2 regions of the Streptomyces sp. NPDC054786 genome follow, and region 2 is predicted to be linked to the other one. Evidence: riboswitches for the same ligand, from Rfam matches in the RefSeq annotation. Region 2 holds a riboswitch; the other holds the start of a gene.

Region 1 (9,255 bases), on a different contig from region 2:
CCTCATCGACCCGCAGCCCTTCGGCGCCGGATTCCACCTGCCCGGCCAGCCCGACCACCTCCTGCTCAACACCGTCTGCGCACAGCTGACGGCCTTTGCCGACGCGGACATGGTGGACGGCCCCGTACCGTTGTCCGGCCCCTCGCTCCACGCATGGTGCCGACAACGGGATCTGCGGCTGGCGGACGACGGTTATACCGTGCGCGCGGGAGAGGGACGGGAGATCCGGCCGAACGACTTCCTGCCGCGCAGGCTCCTGAACGAATATCTCGTCTGGGCGGCGGAGGAGATCGCCGAGGCGGCGCCCGAGACCCTCACACTGGTCCGGCACGGTACGACCGCCGTCGACATCCTCCCCGGGGCACCGGACACCGAGACGGTGGTCCTCGCCGACGGCACCCGCATCGAAGCCGATGCCGTCTTCGTCACCGTCGGGCACCACACGCTCTACCGGCCCGCGGCGCCCGCCCCCGATCCACGACTGGTCACCCGCCCCTACCCGCTGCCCGCGGCGCTCGACAGTATCGGAGCGGGTGAACGCGTCGCCGTCCTCGGCGCGGGGCTGACCGCCATGGACGTCATCGCCACGCTGACGCTCGGACGCGGCGGCAGGCACACGACGGGCGCGGACGGAATGCGCTACCTCCCCAGTGGGCGGGAGCCGTCGATCGTGCTCACCAACCGCTCCGGGCTGCCCTCGCGCAGCCGCCCCCGCCTCCACCCTGGACGTGTGCGCTTCGCGCCGCTGGCGCTGACCACGGACCGTCTCGACGCGCTCCGCACCCACCGTGCGGAGGGACGGCTCCGCTTTGCCGACGATGTCCTGCCGCTCGTCGAGGCCGAGATGGAACTCGCCTACTACCGCGCGCTGCTGGCCCGGGAGCTGGGCGACGCCATGAGCGCGGGGCTGGAACTCACCAGGCGCTGCGCCAGGGCGGGGCACGAGAGCGTACTGGCGGAGCTGCGTGCCCGGTTCGGCCCCGGCCCGGTGCCCGGGATCCTGTCCGCTGACCTCACGGACCGGCAGTGGACGGGGTACGACGCCTACCGTGACTGGTTCACCGCCGAGGTCACCGCCGATCTGGCCGAGGCCAGGGAAGGCCTCGGTGTGAGCCCCCTCAAGGAGGCCCTGGAGGTCCTCCGCGACCACCGCGATGTCCTGCGGGCGGTCATCGACCCGCCCGGCGTCGACGACGCGTCCCTGGCCACGTTCTTCGGGGAGTTCGCTCCCGCGGTGAACCGGCAGGTGATCGGCCCGCAGCTCGACCGGTCGGCGGAGCTGCTCTCCCTGATCGCCGCGGGGATCGTCCGGCTCGGCCCCGGCCCGCAGCCGAAGGTCGTCGCACCGGCCGGAGCGGGCCCCTGGCGACTGGAATCCACCTGTCTGGCCCAGCCGTTGAGGATGGAGGTCGACCACGTGGTGCAGGCGCATGTGGCCGAGCCCGGCGCGGACCGGGTGCCCGGGTCGCTGCTCGGCACGCTCGTCGCCGCGGGCCGCCTCCGTACCCTCGCCCACCGCGGAGGCACGGTGCACGGGCTCGACGTCACCCGGCAGGGCCAGGGCATCGACCGTACGGGCGCCGCGCAGCCGCGTCTGTTCCTCCTCGGCCCGCACACCGAGGGATCCAGTTACTACAACCACTATGTGCCCTCGCCCGGCGCGCCCTCCCGTGCACTGCTGGACGCGGAACTCGCCCTGGGCACTGCTCTGCCGGAACTGATGACGAGGAAGCGATGAACAACAGCGAGACCTTCACCCCGTGGACGCAGGAGTACCGGCCCGAGACGCGCGCCGCGCAGGGCGACGGCTGGCGCTGCCCGACCACCGGCGCCGTGCCGCCCCCGGTCGGGCTGGGCGCCACCTACGCGCGCGACAACGCATACCGGTCGCCCGCCGGACTGGCGTACCTCCGGGACCAGGGGACGCCGGGGTACGAGCAGGTCGAGAACGTGGTGGCGGGTCTGGAGGGCGGCTCGGACGCGCTCGTCTTCTCGTCCGGTATGGCCGCCGCCACCTCCGTCTTCCAGGTACTGCCCGCCGGCGCGCGGGTCGTGGTCCCGCAGACCATGTACTTCGGACTCACCAAGTGGCTGCGGGAGTTCGGCCCCCAGCGCGGCCTGGACGTCGTCCAGGCACCCATGAACGACCTGGACGCGGTGGCTGCCGCCGTGACCGCTGCCCCGACCGCGCTGGTGTGGGCGGAATCCCCGGCGAACCCCACCTGGACGGTGACCGACCTCGCCGCGTGCGCCGAGATCGCGCACCGGGCCGGCGCCTTGTTCGGCGTCGACAACACCGTCCCCACCCCGGTGCACTCCCGGCCGTTCGCACTCGGCGCCGACCTGATCATGCATTCCGGCACCAAGTACCTCAACGGCCATACGGATGTCGTCGCCGGACTGCTCGTCAAGGCGCCGGAGAGCACGGAGGCCCGGGACGCGATCTGGGAACGGCTGCAGCTGCACCGCCGGCTGACCGGCCCGATACTCGGGCCGCTGGAGACCTACCTCCTCATGCGGGGCATCCGCACGCTCTTCCCCCGTATGCGCCAGATCTCGGCCACCACGATGGCAGTGGCCGAGCACTTCGCGGAACACCCCCTCGTCCGCCGCGTCGCCTACCCGGGACTGCCCACCGACCCCGGACACGAGATCGCCGCCCGCCAGATGACCGGGGGATTCAGTGGCATGCTCTCCCTGCACGTCGACGGCGCATGGCAGCAGTCCCTGCGTACCGCGAACCACTGCGAACTCTTCATCCGCGCCACGTCGTTGGGCGGCGTGGAGAGTCTGATCGAACACCGCTACACCTTCGAAGGGCCGGGTAGTACCTCGCCGAAGGACATGCTGCGCCTGTCCATAGGTCTGGAGAGCCCCTCAGACCTCGTCGCCGACCTCGAACAGGCCCTTGAAAAGGCCGCTAAGGAAGACCGTTGAGTTCCAAGACCCCCACTCCCCACTCCGAAGCCGCCCCGCCGGACTCCTCCGCGCCGGCGGGCGCCGCGGCATCGGAAGGCGCCGGCCCGCCCTCGGCCGCCGGGCCGGGGCGCCGGCCCGGCTTCCTGCGTGACGCCTCACTGTCCGCGGTACTGGCGGGCTTCGTCGCCGTCGTCGTGTCCTACTCGGGTCCGCTCGTCATCGTGCTCGCGGCGGCATCCGCCGGGCACCTCGACACCGCCCAGACCAGCTCATGGGTATGGGCCATCTCCATCGGCAGTGGTCTGACCTGCATCGCGCTGAGCCTGCGCACCAAGATGCCGGTGATCACCGCATGGTCGACCCCCGGTGCGGCCCTCCTGGTCACGAGCCTGGGGGCCTACTCCTACGCGGAAGCCATCGGGGCCTTCCTCATCACCGGACTGGTGATCACCCTGGTCGGTCTGACCGGGGTGTTCGGGTGGCTGATGCGGCAGGTGCCCACCGCCGTCGTCTCCGCCATGCTCGCCGGCATCCTGTTCTCGTTCGGCACAGGAGTCTTCACCTCCCTCAAGACCGCACCGTTCATTGCCGGTTCGGTACTGGTCGCCTACCTCCTGGCCAAGCGCTGGCTGCCCCGGTACGCCGTACTCGTCGCCCTGGCGGCGGGCGTCCTCGCCAGCGCGGCCAGCTCCCGGCTGGACATCCATCTGGACCGGATCGAGCTGGCCAAGCCGGTCCTGACGACCCCGGACTTCTCGCTCGCCTCGCTCATCGGCATCGCGGTGCCCATGATCCTGGCGACCCTCGCCTCGCAGAACGCACCGGGCATGGCGGTGCTCACCGCGTCCGGCTACCAGCCCAAGGACCGCCTCCTGATCGGTTCGACGGGCCTGGTCTCCACGCTGCTCGCCCCGTTCGGCTCCCACGCCATCAACCTCGCGGCGATCACGGCCGCCATCTGCACCGGCCCCGAATCCCACCGCGACCCCCGGCGCCGATACGTGGCCGGAGTCTCCTGCGGAGCGTTCTACCTCCTCATCGGGGCGTTCGGCTCGACGCTGGTGGTGCTCTTCGCGGGACTGCCCAAGGAACTCGTGGCGGCGGTCGCCGGTGTCGCGCTGCTCGGCGCCCTGGCCGGCGGCCTGACCGGTGCGGTGAAGGAGGAGAAGGACCGCGAGGCGGCCCTGATCACCTTCCTCGCCACCGCCTCCGGCGTCACCCTCTTCGGCATCGGATCCGCCTTCTGGGGACTGCTCTTCGGGGTCGTCGCCCACCTCGTCCTGACCCGCTGGCGCGGTACGCCCAAGGAATCCGCCGCCTGACCTGATCCGCCGTTCGCCGACGGCGGACCCGGCGCCGCCGGGCCGCCGGACACCTTCCGTGTCCGGCGGACCCGGCGCTGCCCGTCAGGAGTTCCCTGTCCTGTCCGGCCGGCCCGGCCTGCCATCTCGCGGGTCTCGCGGGCGGGTGACGGGAACGGTCAGGAGGAGCCGGATCCGGCGCCTTCCCGGTTCAGATTCGTCACCTTCTGCGGCACCGGCCCCGCACCGTCGGCGAGCGGGGGAGCGGAGCCGGACGTGGTGGTCCCCTGCTTGAGGCTGTCGAGAATGGCCAGCCCCTGGCCGACGATGCCGGAGGCGATCTCGTTCACCCCGTCGGTGCCGTTGAGCACCGTCAGCCGGGAGCCGGAGAGGCCCTCGGCCGCGGCCTTGGCGAGGGCGGGGAGGTTCTCGATGGTGCGGTTGGCGGCGATCAGCTCCTGGTTGCCGTCCCGCAGCGAGCCCGCGAGGGCCGTGTTCGCATCGGCCCGTGCCTGGGCGACGGCCCGCTCGCTGTAGGCGCGGGCATCCGCCTCGAAGCGGACCTGGTCACGCTGTGCCTCCGCCAGGGTGCGCAGCCGGTAGGCCTCGGCGTCCGCCGGGCGGCGCACCTCGGCCTCCAGCCGCTGGGCGGCGAGCGAGGCCTGCCGCTGGGCCAGCGCGGTCTGCTCCTCGATGACCTCCTGCGAGGCCCTGGCCTGCGACAGCGGGCCGGCCTGTGCGGCGCGGGCGTTGTACTGCTCGGTCTCGGCGAGGAAGCCGGCCCGCTTGATCGCGGTGTCCCGCTCGTACTCGGCCTTGAGTGCCGCCGCCTGCTGTTCCCGCTCGGTGGCTTCCTGGTCGGCCTTGGCCTGTGCGATCCGCGCCGCGCTGGCGACCGCCGCGGCGTGCGGGGCGGCGAGGTTGGTGATGTAGCCGGAGGTGTCGGCGATCTCCTGGATCTGCAGGGCGTCGACGACGATGCCGAGCTTCTCCATCTCGGAGTGGCTGCCGTCCTTGACCTCCTGGGCGACCCGGTCCCGTTCCCGGATGATCTGCTCGACGGTCAGCCCGCCGACGATCGACCGCAGGTGACCGGCGAAGATCCGGCCCACCAGCTCTTCCATGGTGGTCTGCTCGTCCAGGAACCGGCGCGCGGCGTTGGCGATCGAGGTCTGGTCGTCACCGACCTTGAAGACGGCGACCGCGCGGACCCCGATCCGGATGCCCTGCTGGGTGACGCAGTCCTCGGAGATCTCCGCCTCCCGCAGCGAGAGCGCCAGCAGGCTCGCCTTCTGCTTGACGGGCATGACCCAGCAGCCATGGCCCGTGACGATACGGAATTGGGCGTCCCCGGTCCGGCGCTTCGAGCCGGAGATCAACAGCGCCTCGTTCGGCGCAGGAACATGCCAGAACAACATCGAAAGGCTCCTGGTCCGTTGCGACCGGCCTCGGTGGGTGTGCGGGGACGGCTGCGGGAAAGGCAGTGCTCGGGCGGCCGGCCACGGTCTTCGGACGGCCGGTCACGTGGGCAGCGGCGCGACGATCACCGACCGCGCCGAGGTGTGGTCCACCACGATGACCTGTGTATGGCGGGCGATGGGCTCGCGGGACCAGGCGGCGAAGGCCTCGGTCCCGCCGCGTACGGGCAGCAGCACCTCGCCCGGCCCGTCGCTCGGGATCGAGACGGTCACTCGCCCGATCACCCCGATCGGGCTGAAGTCCGTGTCATCCGTTGCGCTCACCCGGGCTCCGTCGCTGGTCAAAGCCGCTGTCGGCGCAGGAGCCGGGCAGCGGTAAATCCTCGACAACTCAACGGTACTCCGGCCGGGGCGCCGCTTCAGTCCGCGAGCCGGCGCCCGCCGGCGCACACCGGGTTCAGGCGTCCAGCCGGGCCGTACGGGCCGCGGGGACGTGCTTTCTCGGCGGCAGCACATCGGGCGCGCGATGGGGCCGGAGAGCCGTCAGGGCCGTCTCGGTCTCCTCCATCAGTGCGCGGTAGGAGACCAGCCGCTGCCACTCCGGATCGGCAACCCCGGGTACGGTGGCGGCGCGCTCCGTCCACTGCTTGACCAGCCCGGCGTACACCGGTGTCTGCCTGATGATCTCCGCGGTGATCCACCGTGGTGTGTGCCCGGGGCGGGGGAGGGGGGTCTGTCCGTGACCTGCGACGGTGCCGGAAGAGGGGTCGCTCATGGCCGTAGAAACGATTCTTCCGCCCTGGGGTCACTGCGTATTTTTGCAGGAGTCCGTACTTCCGCCGCGGAGGCAAGGACGTATCTCTCTCGAATATCACCTTATGCAGTGATCTATAGCCGGGAAGCAGTCCAAGTACCGGCGAAGAAACGTTGACGCAGTCATGGAACCGAGGGAGTTGTGGGAGCGGCATGCCGTACTCGCACAGGCGTTTTGCAGCAGCGATGACGAGGTCCGCCGGACGCAGGGACTCCTCGACGAGGCCGAGGCCCGCCGTTCGCGGACCCTGGCCGCCTTCGCCGTGACCGTCGGCAGCGACGGGGTGGTGGCGGAGCTGCTCGGCCTGGACGAGCGCGAAGTGCGCCTGGCCCGCCGCACGGTGGGCAAGGACGACGCCCGCGCGGTCGCCAAGAGCCTACTCGCCCAGAACACCTGCGAGCAGCCGCCCGCCCAGCAGACCGCCACACCCCCCGCGGCACACTCCACGACGCCCCCCGCGGCGCACTCCACGCCGCACTCCACGCCGCACCCCGTGGGCCCGGCAGCGCCGGCGACGGCCCACGCCCCCGCCGCCCCCCAGCCCGGCGAACCGGCCTGGGCGCCGGCCCTGGACGCGGTCCTGATGAGCAGCTGGCACAGCGGAGTTGACCTCACCGCGCTGGCCACCGAACTCGGACTCGATGTCCGGCTCCTTGTGGCACGCGCACAACAGCTCGCCGCCGAAAGCCGCCCGACCCAGGCGCCGCCACCGGACCGCACGGGCCGGCATCGCCGGATGGCCAATCTCCCGCCTTCCCCACAGCACGAGAGCGCCCATCTGACCTGGCGCGAGCGCCCACCGCAGCCGACGCGCGAGTCCTACGAGCACGATCCCTGGAAGCAGCAGCAGTACCAGAACTACCCGGATCAGCAGGAGTACCAGGAGTACCGGGTCTACGAGGAGCACCCACAGCAACACCCACAGCACCAGCAACAACACACACAGCACCAGCAACAGCATCCACAGCACCAGCAGTATCAACAGCCTTCCCATGCCACCTGGGATGCCAGTGCCATCACCGCCGCGCAGCACGACTGGGACGGCATCCTCAGCCACTGGGAAGCCACCAGCTCCACCACGCCGCCGCTCTCCGCCCCTGGTCAAGGGGGTGTGTGACGAGCCCGGTCCCTCGGGCACCCGCCCGGCCGTTGAGGGGCTCGACGCGCGTGACGGAGTAGATGCCGGGGACCTCCTCCAGGGCTTCCGGGCGTCGATTACAGTGGGCGCCGGGCCGTGACTGGCGCTTGGGTGGAGTACCACCGGGGAGCGGCTCGGCCACTTCTGGCCAGTGCCGCGCGCCTGGGCGATCCGACACGACGCTCAGGAGCACACCATGTCCCGGACCGCACGCCTCATGGACGGCAGCACACTGGCCCGCCGCATCGTCGAACAGGCCGCGGAGCGCGCGGCGGCCCTCACCCGGCAGACCGGAACGTCCCCGTGTCTGGCGACCGTACTGGTGGGCGACGACCCCGCCTCGGCGACGTACGTCCGCATGAAGCGTGCGCGCTGCGAGAAGGCCGGGATCCGCTCCCGGCATATCGCGCTCCCCGCCGCCACCACGACCGCGGAGCTGGTCGACACGATCACCGCACTGTCGGACGACCCCGACGTGCACGGCATCCTGCTCCAGCACCCGGCCGGCCCGCACATCGACGAGCGTGCCGCCTTCGAGGCCATCGCCCCCGAGAAGGACGTCGACGGCGTCACCTGCCACTCCTTCGCCGCGATGAGCTTCGGCCTGGACGGCTTCGCCTCCTGCACGCCCGGCGGCATCCTGCGCCTCCTGGATCACTACGACGTCGACCTGGCCGGCAAGCACGCCGTCGTGGTCGGTCGCAGTGCGATCCTCGGCAAGCCCGTCGGGATGCTGCTGCTCGCGCGCAATGCCACGGTCACCTACTGCCACTCCCGCACCACCGACCTCGCATCGATCACCAAGGACGCCGATGTCCTGGTCGCCGCCGTCGGCCGTCCCCGGTTCCTGAGCGGCGAGCACCTCAAGCCCGGGGCCGTCGTGATCGACGCCGGCTCCAACCCCGGCAACGTCGGTGACGTGGACTTCGAGTCGGCGTGCACCCGTGCCTCCCTGATCACCCCGGTCCCCGGCGGCGTCGGTCCGATGACCATCGCCACCTTGCTCACCCAGACCGTCGATGCCGCCACCGCCCAGCTGAAGGCGGGCTGATCGCCGTGCGTTGAGATTCCGTCATGGTTGTGAAGGCGCGCGCCCGGCTTGCGGTGGTCGTCCGTATGATCGCGAGAGGGAGAGCTGACCACCCCCGGAGGCTTGAACACACATGACGGAACGGCGAGTTGTCCTCGTGGCGGGCGGTGGGACGGGCATCGTCGCCGCCCCGCGCGGCCGCTGCGGGCGGCCGGGTGTGCCGCGCTTGCCTTCCGTATCGAGGCCCACGACGGCGCGAGAGGCTGAGGACGGACGATGACAGACACCCTCTACCGGGACCGTTGGATCGAGTGCACCGCCGATGCTCTGCGCATCCGCGGCTACTACTTCCCGTGGGGTACGAAGACCGTCCGCTACGCCTCGATTCAGGCGGTCCGGCGGGTGGAGATCGGCGCCTTCAGCGGTCAGGCCCGGATCTGGGGGACCGCCCACCCGCGCTACTGGGCGAGTCTGGACCCGGGGCGGTTCTCGAAGAAGGACGCGCTGATCCTCGATCTGGGCCGCTTCGTCCGTCCGTTCATCACGCCGGACGACGCCGAAGCCGTGGCGACGATCCTGCGCGAACGCGCACCCGCGCCGCCCGGGTGATCCGCCCGCCCCCCGGGGGCACGGGC
Region 2 (9,255 bases):
GACTTGCTCATCTTGGCCGACGGGTCCTGGAGGTCGTAGATCTTGGCCGTCTCCTTGAGGATGTACGGCGCCGGGATCGTGAACGTCTCGCCGTAGCGGCCGTTGAAGCGCTCGGCGAGGTCGCGGGTCAGCTCGATGTGCTGGCGCTGGTCCTCGCCGACCGGGACCTGGTGGGCCTGGTAGAGCAGGATGTCGGCGATCTGCAGGATCGGGTACGTGAACAGGCCGACGGAGGTGCGGTCGGCGCCCTGCTTGGCGGCCTTGTCCTTGAACTGCGTCATCCGCGACGCCTCGCCGAAGCCGGTGAGGCAGTTCATCACCCAGCCGAGCTGGGCGTGCTCGGGCACATGGCTCTGGACGAAGAGTGTGCAGCGCTCCGGGTCGAGGCCGGCGGCCAGCAGCTGGGCGGCCGCGATCCGGGTGTTGCGGCGCAGCTCCGCCGGGTCCTGCGGGACGGTGATCGCATGCAGGTCGACCACCATGTAGAAGGCGTCGTGGGACTCCTGGAGCGCCACCCACTGGCGCACCGCACCAAGGTAATTGCCGAGGTGGAAGGAGCCGGCGGTGGGCTGAATGCCGGAGAGCACACGCGGAGGACGCTGCATGGCGGAGCCATTCCCCTGAGGGTGGTGGTGGGCGACGGGCGGGCGATCGAGAGCCATGCCATCGATTGTCTCAGGTCCGCAAGGGGCCCCGGCGCATGGTGGCAGCAGACGGTGGAGACAGCGGCGTTCCGCCCGCGGGCAGGTCGTGCCAACGGCCGCCGCGGGGCCGGACGGCGGCCTGTTCGGGGCGGCCGGGAGCTGGAATCGTGGCCCGCAGTGGCTCCGTGATGACCAGGCACAGGTCGGGTGCCGGCCGCGGCCCGACCGTGCGGGCGGCCGAAGTCGTGGCCGCGCTCATGGGCCCGTGCACCGCCCGGATCTCCGCCCCCGATCTGTGAGGACCGCCGATGACCGACGCCCGCCGTCCCGCGCCCCCGACCGGCACCGCCTGCCCCGCACGCTCCGACGGGCCGCACCCGCTCGCCCCCGGCGGCGCCGGCCGGGCCGCGGCCGATGCGCTGCTGCGGGAGGCCGGGGCGGTGGTCCCCGTCCTGCTGCCCGGGGAGGTGCCCGCGGTCGCCGTCACCCGGCACGAGGTGCTGCGCGAGGTCCTCGCGCACCCCGAAGTCGCCAAGAACGCCTGCCACTTCGCCGCCCTGCGCGACGGCACCGTGCCGCCCGGCTGGCCGCTGACCACGTTCGCCACCGTCGACGGTATGACCACGGCGGACGGGGCCGATCACCGGCGGCTGCGCGGCCTGGTGACCAAGGCGTTCACCGCGCGGCGGGTGGCGGAGCTGCGGCCCCGGGTGGCGGAGCTGACGGCCGGGCTGCTGGACGGGCTGCCCCGGGCCGCCGCGGCCGATGGCACGGTGGATCTGCGCCGGCACTTCGCCTATCCCCTGCCGATGAGTGTGATCTGTGAACTGCTGGGTGTGGACGCCGCGTTGCGCGACCGGCTGCACGAGCTGTCGAACCTGATCGTGAGCACGACCGGCACGACCGGCACGGCCGACGAGGCGCAGGCCGCCCACCGCGAGATCATCGCCGTCCTCACCCAGGTCGCCGAGGCCCGGCGGGCGGACCCGGGCGACGATCTGACCAGTGCGCTGCTCGCCGCCCAGGAGGAGGACGGCGACCGGCTCAGCGCCCGGGAGCTGGTCGGCACCCTGCTGCTGATGATCATCGCCGGGCACGAGACCACGCTCAATCTGATCACCAACGCGGTCCGGGCCCTGTGCACCGACCGCGGGCAGCTGGAGCTGGTGCTGACCGGGCGGGCCACCTGGGACGACGTGGTCGAGGAGACGCTGCGCTACGACAGCCCGGTCGCCCACTTCCCGTTCCGCTATCCGGTGCGGGACCTGGAGATCGGCGGCACGGTCGTCCCCCGCGGCACCCCGATGCTGGCCTCCTACTCCGCGGCCGGCCAGGACCCGGACGCCTACGGCCCCGACGCGGACCGGTTCGAGGTCACCCGGCGGCCCGCCGCCCGGCACCTCTCCTTCGGCCACGGGCCGCACTACTGCCTGGGGGCGCCGCTGGCCCGGCTGGAGGCGACCGTCGCCCTGGAGGCGCTGTTCACCCGCTATCCGGCGCTGGACCTCGCCGTCCCGGACGCGGAGCTGCCGCCGCACCCGAGCTTCATCGGCAACAGCACCCACGTCCTGCCGGTCCGGCTCACCGGCTGATCATGGGCCGGGCCTGCCCCACGGGCCGGGCCTGCCGCATGGGCCGGGCCTGCCGCATGGGCCGGGCCTGCCGCATGGGCCGGTTCCTGCCCCACGGGCCGAGACCTGTCCGACGGTGCGAGCCCACCAGGATCGGTGCGGGCCCGCCACGGTCCGTCGGACAGGTCCCTGCCACACGGGGAGCCAGACCCCCGGGAAAGCGGGAGCCGAGGTGCCGCGGACGTCAGTCCGTCGGCAGCCCCGGCGCCGGGTAGCCGGCCATCAGCTCCGCGACCTCGCCGCGGATCACCGCCAGCGCCTCCTCATCGCCCTTGGCCGCGGCCTGGACGCTGCGGTCGATCCACTCGGCGACCAGCGGCATCCGGTCCGTACCCAGCCCGCGGGAGGTGAGGGACGGGGTGCCGATGCGGATGCCGGAGGGGTCGAAGGGCTTCCGCGGGTCGAAGGGGACGGTGTTGTAGTTGACGACGATGCCGGCCCGGTCCAGCGCCTTCGCGGCGATCTTGCCCGGTACGCCCTTCGAGGTGAGGTCGATCAGCACCAGGTGGTTGTCGGTGCCGCCGGAGACCAGGTCGTAGCCGCGGGCCAGCAGCGCCTCGGCGAGCGCCCTGGCATTGGCGACGACCGCGTGCGCGTAGTCACGGAAGGACGGGGCGGCCGCCTCGCGCAGGGCGACCGCGATGGCGGCGGTGGTGTGGTTGTGCGGACCGCCCTGCAGACCGGGGAAGACGGCCTTGTCGACGGCCTTGGCGTGGCTCGCCCGGGACATCAGCATGGCGCCGCGCGGGCCGCGCAGGGTCTTGTGGGTGGTGGTGGAGATGACGTCGGCATGCGGCACCGGCGACGGGTGGGCGCCGCCCGCGATCAGGCCCGCGATATGGGCGATATCGGCGACGAGTACGGCGTCGACCTCACGGGCGATCTCACCGAACGCGGCGAAGTCGATGGTGCGCGGGACGGCGGTACCACCACAGAAGATGATCTTCGGGCGTTCCTTGCGGGCGAGGTCGCGCACCTCGTCGAAGTCGATCAGTGCGCTGTCCGCACGGACGCCGTACTGCACCCCGCGGAACCACGTACCGGTCGCCGAGACACCCCAGCCGTGCGTGAGGTGGCCGCCCATCGGCAGCGCCATGCCCAGCACGGTGTCACCGGGCTCGGCGAAGGCGAGGTAGGCGGCGAGGTTGGCCGGCGAGCCGGAGTACGGCTGGACGTTGGCGTGTTCCACGCCGAAGACGGCCTTGGCCCGCTCGACGGCCAGCGTCTCGACACGGTCGATGTTCTGCTGGCCTTCGTAGTAGCGACGGCCCGCGTACCCCTCGCTGTACTTGTTCTGCAGGACGGTGCCGGTGGCTTCCAGAACGGCGGCGGAGACGTAGTTCTCGCTGGGGATCAGTCGCAGCGTGTCGGCCTGGAGCTGCTCCTCGGCGCCGACCATCGCGGCCAGTTCGGGGTCGGCAGCGCTCAGCGCGGGATGCGAAAGGGGAAGTGTCATGGCGTCCTCCGGGGCGGTCGATCGGTGTTGCCGGTCGTGGTCCCGGGGTGCCCAGGCGGGGCGGCACCTCGTGATGGTTGCCGCACACCGCTTCCTCGAGGTTGCTTCCCCGTACGCCAGTCGCGGTGCGCACCGCAGAGTCTAAGGGCTGTCCCGTAATCCCTGGCGGATCAGCGCACGGCGTCAGATGCGGTGCGTCGCAAGGCGGAGGGACGTCCGGATACTGGGCGTATCCGGATGTCCCGACAACGCGGCGAGGTGCCGTAGCTGTCGTCGTGCGCCCGCCAGGGATTACGGGACAGCCCTTAGGACAACCCGCTCCCTGTCCGGCGGATCTTCGCAGGCCCGCGGCACTGGGCGAGCGCAACAATGGAGGGGGACGCGGCAGCGCCCGCGCCCCAACGGCCTACCGAACGGAGTCACCGGTGACGTCCACGGAACGCAGCATCGCCGCCGCCGAAGCCCACAGCGCGCACAACTACCACCCGCTGCCCGTCGTCGTGGCCACCGCCGAGGGTGCCTGGGTGACGGATGTGGAGGGCCGGCGCTATCTGGACATGCTCGCCGGGTACTCCGCGCTGAACTTCGGGCACGGCAACCGCCGGCTGCTCGACGCGGCCAAGGCCCAGCTGGAGCGGGTCACCCTCACCTCTCGCGCCTTCCACCACGACCGGTTCGCCGACTTCTGTACGCAGCTGGCCGAGCTGTGCGGGATGGAGCTGGTGCTGCCGATGAACACCGGCGCGGAGGCGGTCGAGACGGCGGTGAAGACGGCCCGCAAGTGGGGTTACCGGGTCAAGGGCGTCCCGGACGGCAAGGCGAAGATCATCGTCGCGGACCACAACTTCCACGGCCGGACGACCACCATCGTCTCCTTCTCCACCGACCCCGAGGCACGCGCCGACTTCGGCCCGTACACCCCCGGCTTCGAGATCGTCCCCTACGGCGACCTGGCCGCGCTGACGGCGGCCGTCGACGACCACACGGTCGCGGTGCTGCTGGAGCCGATCCAGGGCGAGGCGGGGGTGCTGGTACCGCCGCCGGGCTATCTGGCAGGCGTACGGGAGCTGACCCGCAGCCGGAACGTGCTGTTCATCGCCGATGAGATCCAGTCGGGACTGGGCCGCACCGGCCGGACCTTCGCCTGTGAGCACGAGGACGTGGTCCCCGACATGTATGTGCTGGGCAAGGCGCTGGGCGGGGGTGTGGTGCCGGTGTCGGCGGTGGTGTCCTCCCGTGAGGTGCTCGGCGTGTACGCGCCGGGCGAGCACGGCTCGACCTTCGGCGGGAACCCGCTCGCCTGCGCGGTGGCGCTGGAGGTGCTGGCGATGCTGCGGACCGGTGAGTTCCAGCAGCGGGCCACGGAGCTCGGCGAGCATCTGCACAGCGAGCTGGCGCAGCTGGCGGCCAGCGGCGCGGTGGACGCGGTGCGCGGCCGTGGACTGTGGGCCGGCGTGGACATCAACCCGTCACGCGGCACCGGCCGGGAGATCTCCGAGCGGCTGATGACGCGCGGGGTGCTGGTCAAGGACACCCACGGCGCCACCATCCGGCTCGCGCCGCCGCTGGTGATCAGCAAGGAGGACCTGGACTGGGGGCTCGGCCGGCTGAGGGGCGTGCTGGGAGCGGGCGGATAGGAAGGACGCGGGACGCGGGGGTCCCGGGCGGGCAGCGGGCGGCCGGCGTGCGAGCAGCCCCGCCGGCCGCCCGCTGCGCCCCGCCCCTGCGGACGCGACGCCCGCCGCTCAGCGGATCACATGCGGCAGAAAGCGGGCGTACTCATCGGTGACCGGCCCCGCCGACTCCCGGATGCCGAGCCCCGCCGACTCGTCCTCGACGACCCAGGCACCGAGCACGACCCGATTGCCGTCGAAGTCCGGCAGCGGCGCCAACTCCTGGTAACAGCACGGGTCTTCGGGCCCTCGCAGCACCGGTTCGGCGCCCGGCTCGTGCAGCGTGACACCGGCCCCCTCCCGGCCGAGCAGCGGCTTGGCGACATAGCCACGGGTGTGCGCCAGCTCGCGCGGCCCGTCGAGGTAGGCGGGCAGCAGATTCGGATGCCCCGGATACAGCTCCCAAAGGACCGCCAGCAGCGCCTTGTTGGAGAGCAGCATCTTCCAGGCGGGCTCGATCCAGAGGGTGGAGCCCGTACCGCCGCCGTTGTCGAGGGTGTCCAGGACGAACGGGCCGAAGTCGTCGGTGGCCAGCCACTCCCACGGGTAGAGCTTGAAGCAGGCCCGCAGGAAGCGCAGCCGCTGGTCGACGAAGCGGCCCGACAGCCCGTCCCAGCCGATGTCCTCCATCGAGACGGCGACCGTCTCCAGGCCCGCCTGCTGCGCCGTCTCCTCCAGATAGGCGACGGTCATCAGGTCCTCGCCGAGCTCATCGCCCGCCGAGTGCGCGAAGTGCACCGGCGCGCCCGGCGGCAGCAGCGGCGCCTGCCGCTTCCAGGCCGCCACCAGCCGCTCGTGCAGCGAGTTCCACTGGTCGGCGCCGGGGAAGCGCTCCTCCATCCAGAACCACTGCGGACTGGCCGCCTCGACCAGCGAGGTCGGCGTATCGGCGTTGTACTCCAGCATCTTGGCCGGTCCGCTGCCGTCGTAGTGCAGATCGAACCGTCCGTAGAGGGAGGGAAGTTCCTCGCGCCGGCGCCAGGACTCGGCGACCAGGCGTGCCAGCCGCGGGTCCTCGATGCCGAGGTCGGCGAAGCGGTCGTGCTCGACGATGTGCGCGGCCGCGGCCAGGCACATGCCGTGCAGCTCCTCGACGACCTCCTCCAGGGCCTCGACCTCGGGGAGGGTGAACGCGTAGTACGCGCTCTCGTCCCAGTACGGGCGCAGCGAATCGTCCGGGTAGCGGGTCAGCGGATAGATCAGGCCCTGCGCCTCGACGGTCTGCTGCCAGCCGGGGCGGGGCTCGATGGTGTGGCGTTCCATACCGTTTCCGGGTCCGCTCAGCCGCCGTAGGAGCCGTGCCGGCCGCCCGATCCGGAGCAGCCGAAGCCACCGCGGTTGACGGCCGTGGTCTTGCTGAAGGTGCCCTCGTCGGCGTACTTGCCGCCGGCGTTGTCCGGGTCGTAGTACCACTGGCCGTCGACGGGCTTCTTGCCGAGCCCGCCACCACGGCCGGCCTTGCCGTATCCGCCGGAGCCGGAGCTGCTGCTTCCGGAGGACGAACTGCCGCCTGTGGAGCAGTTCTTGGAGTCGACGATGCGGTAGCCCTGGAGGGTGTCGTAGCTGTTGCGGTCCACACAGCGCTTGTCGGGCTCGGAGCCGCAGGACGTCAACGCGGCGGCCAGCGCCCCCATGCCGCCCAGGATCACCGTGCTCGACCGCAGCCGCCGGCGTGCTTTCTCTGCCATGCCTTGCCTTCCCCCGTGAACATTTGTTGGAGCGGAGCCAGCGTAAACGGCACCCGCCGGCCCGGCGCAATGAGGTGGCGTCCGCTTCCCGTACCGCGCTCCGCACCGGCACCGGAACACCGCGCGACGCCGGAACACCGCGCGACGCCGGACACAGCGCGACGCCGGGCCGCCCTCACGGGGGCGGCCCGACGCCGTTGCGCTGTACGGGAGAAGGGACGGCGGGTTACACGACGGTCTGGGTGTCGGTGTCGCTGGAGCCGGTGAAGTTGCTGTCACCGACGTAAAGCGCCGTGATGAGGTAGTTGCCGGTGGTCAGCGGGGTGCTGACCGCGGCGACACCGGAACCGTCGAGCGTCCCGGTGAGGTTGATGGTGGTGATCCCGTCGGTGATGGTGAAGTTGACCGTCCCGGTCGGGACGCCGCTGCCCGGGGCCACCGCCGACACGAACGCGAGGATCGCGACGGTGTTGCCGGAGACGGACGGGTCGGGGAACGAGGTGGCCGTGGTGGTCGTGGATGCCAGGTTGACGGTCTGGGTGTCGGTGCCGCTGGAGGTGGTGAAGTTGGCGTCACCGCCGTAGGTCGCGGTGATGTTGTGGGTCCCTGCGTCGAGTGTGCTGGTGGTGACGGTGGCGACGCCCCCGGAGACGGTGCCGGTCAGCGTGCCGCCCCCACCGCCGTCGATGACGAAGACGACCGTGCCGGTCACCGTGCCGGCGCCGGGTGAGACCGGCGTCACCGTGGCGGTGAGAGTCACCGTCTGCCCGAACACCGTCGGGTCGGGAGACGAGGAGACCGTGGTGGTCGTCGCCGCCTGGGCCACCGTCTGGGTGTCGGAGCCGCTGGAGGCGGCGAAGTTCCCGTCACCGCTGTAGGTCGCCGTGACAGGGAAGCTTCCGGCGCCCAGCGCGGTGGTCGACGCGGTGGCCGTCCCCCCGGAAAGGGTGCCGGTCAGCGTCGGGCCACCGGTGATCACGAACGTGACCGTTCCGGTCGGGGTACCTGCCCCCGGCGAGACCGGCGCGACGACTGCCGTGAAGGTCACCAACTGCCCTGCCACGGACGGGTCGGGGGACGAGGAGACCGTGGTGGTGGTCGCCGCCGGATTCACCGTCTGGGTGTCGGAGCCGCTGGAGGTGGTGAAGTTGGCGTCACCGCTGTAGGTCGCCGTGACGGTGTAGAGGCCGGCGGTCGCCAGCCCACTGGTGCTCACGCTGGTGGTGCCACCGCTGAGCGTCCCGCTGAGAGTCACCGTCGTCACGCCGTCGGTGGCCACGAACGCGACCGTGCCCGTCGGCGTACCTGCCCCTGGCGAGACCGGCGCGACCGTCGCACTGAAGGTCACCGACTGCCCCACCACAGACGGGTCGGGAGATGTCGAGACCGCGGTGGTCGTCGACGCTTGGTTGACGGTCTGAGTGTCGGTCCCGTTGGAGGTGGTGAAGTTGGCGTCACCGCTGTACGTCGCGGTGACGGTATAGAGGCCGGCGGTCGCCAGCCCACTGGTGCTCACGCTGGTGGTGCCGCCGCTGAGCGTCCCGGTCAGCGTCACCGTGGTGACCCCGTCGGTCGCCACGAACGTGACCGTGCCCGTCGGTGTGCCCGCACCCGGCGAAACCGGAGCCACGGTGGCCGTGAAGGTCACCGACTGCCCCACCAGAGACGGGTCAGGAGACGAGGAGACCGAAGTGGTCGTCGCCGCCTGCGCCACCGTCTGCGTGTCCGTACCGCTGGAGGTGGTGAAGTTGGCGTCACCACTGTAGGTCGCGGTGACGGTGTAGGAGCCGGCGGTCACCAGCCCGCTGGTGCTCACGCTGGTAGTGCCACCGCTGAGCGTCCCGGTCAGCGTCACCGTCGTCACGCCGTCGGTCGCCAGGAACGTGACCGTGCCCGTCGGTGTGCCCGCACCCGGCGAAACCGGAGCGACCGTGGCCGTGAAGGTCACCGACTGCCCCACCACCGAGGGATCGGGGGACGAGGAGACCGTAGTGGTCGTCGCGGCCTGGGCCACCGTCTGGGTGTCGGTGCCGCTGGAGGTGGTGAAGTTGACGTCACCGCTGTAGGTCGCGGTGACGGTGTAGAGGCCGGCGGTCACCAGCCCGCTGGTGCTCACGCTGGTGGTGCCACCGCTGAGCGTCCCGGTCAGCGTCACCGTGGTGA

The links. A riboswitch is a leader RNA that binds a small molecule or an ion and turns the genes downstream of it on or off. The one in region 2 is predicted to bind ZMP and ZTP.
Region 1: it holds a riboswitch for ZMP and ZTP, as region 2 does, so the genes downstream of both, ACWGI6_RS19395 (bifunctional 5,10-methylenetetrahydrofolate dehydrogenase/5,10-methenyltetrahydrofolate cyclohydrolase) here and ACWGI6_RS31480 (serine hydroxymethyltransferase) in region 2, are expected to answer to the same signal.

Annotation. Positions count from the first base shown of each region.
Region 1 covers NZ_JBSHAW010000022.1:890-10,144, reverse strand. Annotated here, with positions in the region: gene ACWGI6_RS19430 (FAD/NAD(P)-binding protein) at 1-1,738, shown strand, start outside; gene ACWGI6_RS19425 (trans-sulfuration enzyme family protein) at 1,735-2,937, shown strand; gene ACWGI6_RS19420 (benzoate/H(+) symporter BenE family transporter) at 2,934-4,241, shown strand; gene ACWGI6_RS19415 (SPFH domain-containing protein) at 4,400-5,638, opposite strand; gene ACWGI6_RS19410 (hypothetical protein) at 5,741-5,962, opposite strand; gene ACWGI6_RS19405 (hypothetical protein) at 6,096-6,413, opposite strand; gene ACWGI6_RS19400 (hypothetical protein) at 6,577-7,569, shown strand; ZMP/ZTP riboswitch at 7,677-7,765, shown strand; gene ACWGI6_RS19395 (bifunctional 5,10-methylenetetrahydrofolate dehydrogenase/5,10-methenyltetrahydrofolate cyclohydrolase) at 7,787-8,641, shown strand; gene ACWGI6_RS19390 (PH domain-containing protein) at 8,897-9,229, shown strand.
Region 2 covers NZ_JBSHAW010000046.1:23,970-33,224, reverse strand. Annotated here, with positions in the region: gene trpS (tryptophan--tRNA ligase) at 1-605, opposite strand, end outside; gene ACWGI6_RS31485 (cytochrome P450 family protein) at 953-2,236, shown strand; gene ACWGI6_RS31480 (serine hydroxymethyltransferase) at 2,460-3,731, opposite strand; ZMP/ZTP riboswitch at 3,774-3,865, opposite strand; gene rocD (ornithine--oxo-acid transaminase) at 4,157-5,368, shown strand; gene ACWGI6_RS31470 (glutathionylspermidine synthase family protein) at 5,477-6,667, opposite strand; gene ACWGI6_RS31465 (hypothetical protein) at 6,685-7,092, opposite strand; gene ACWGI6_RS31460 (Ig-like domain repeat protein) at 7,319-9,255, opposite strand, start outside.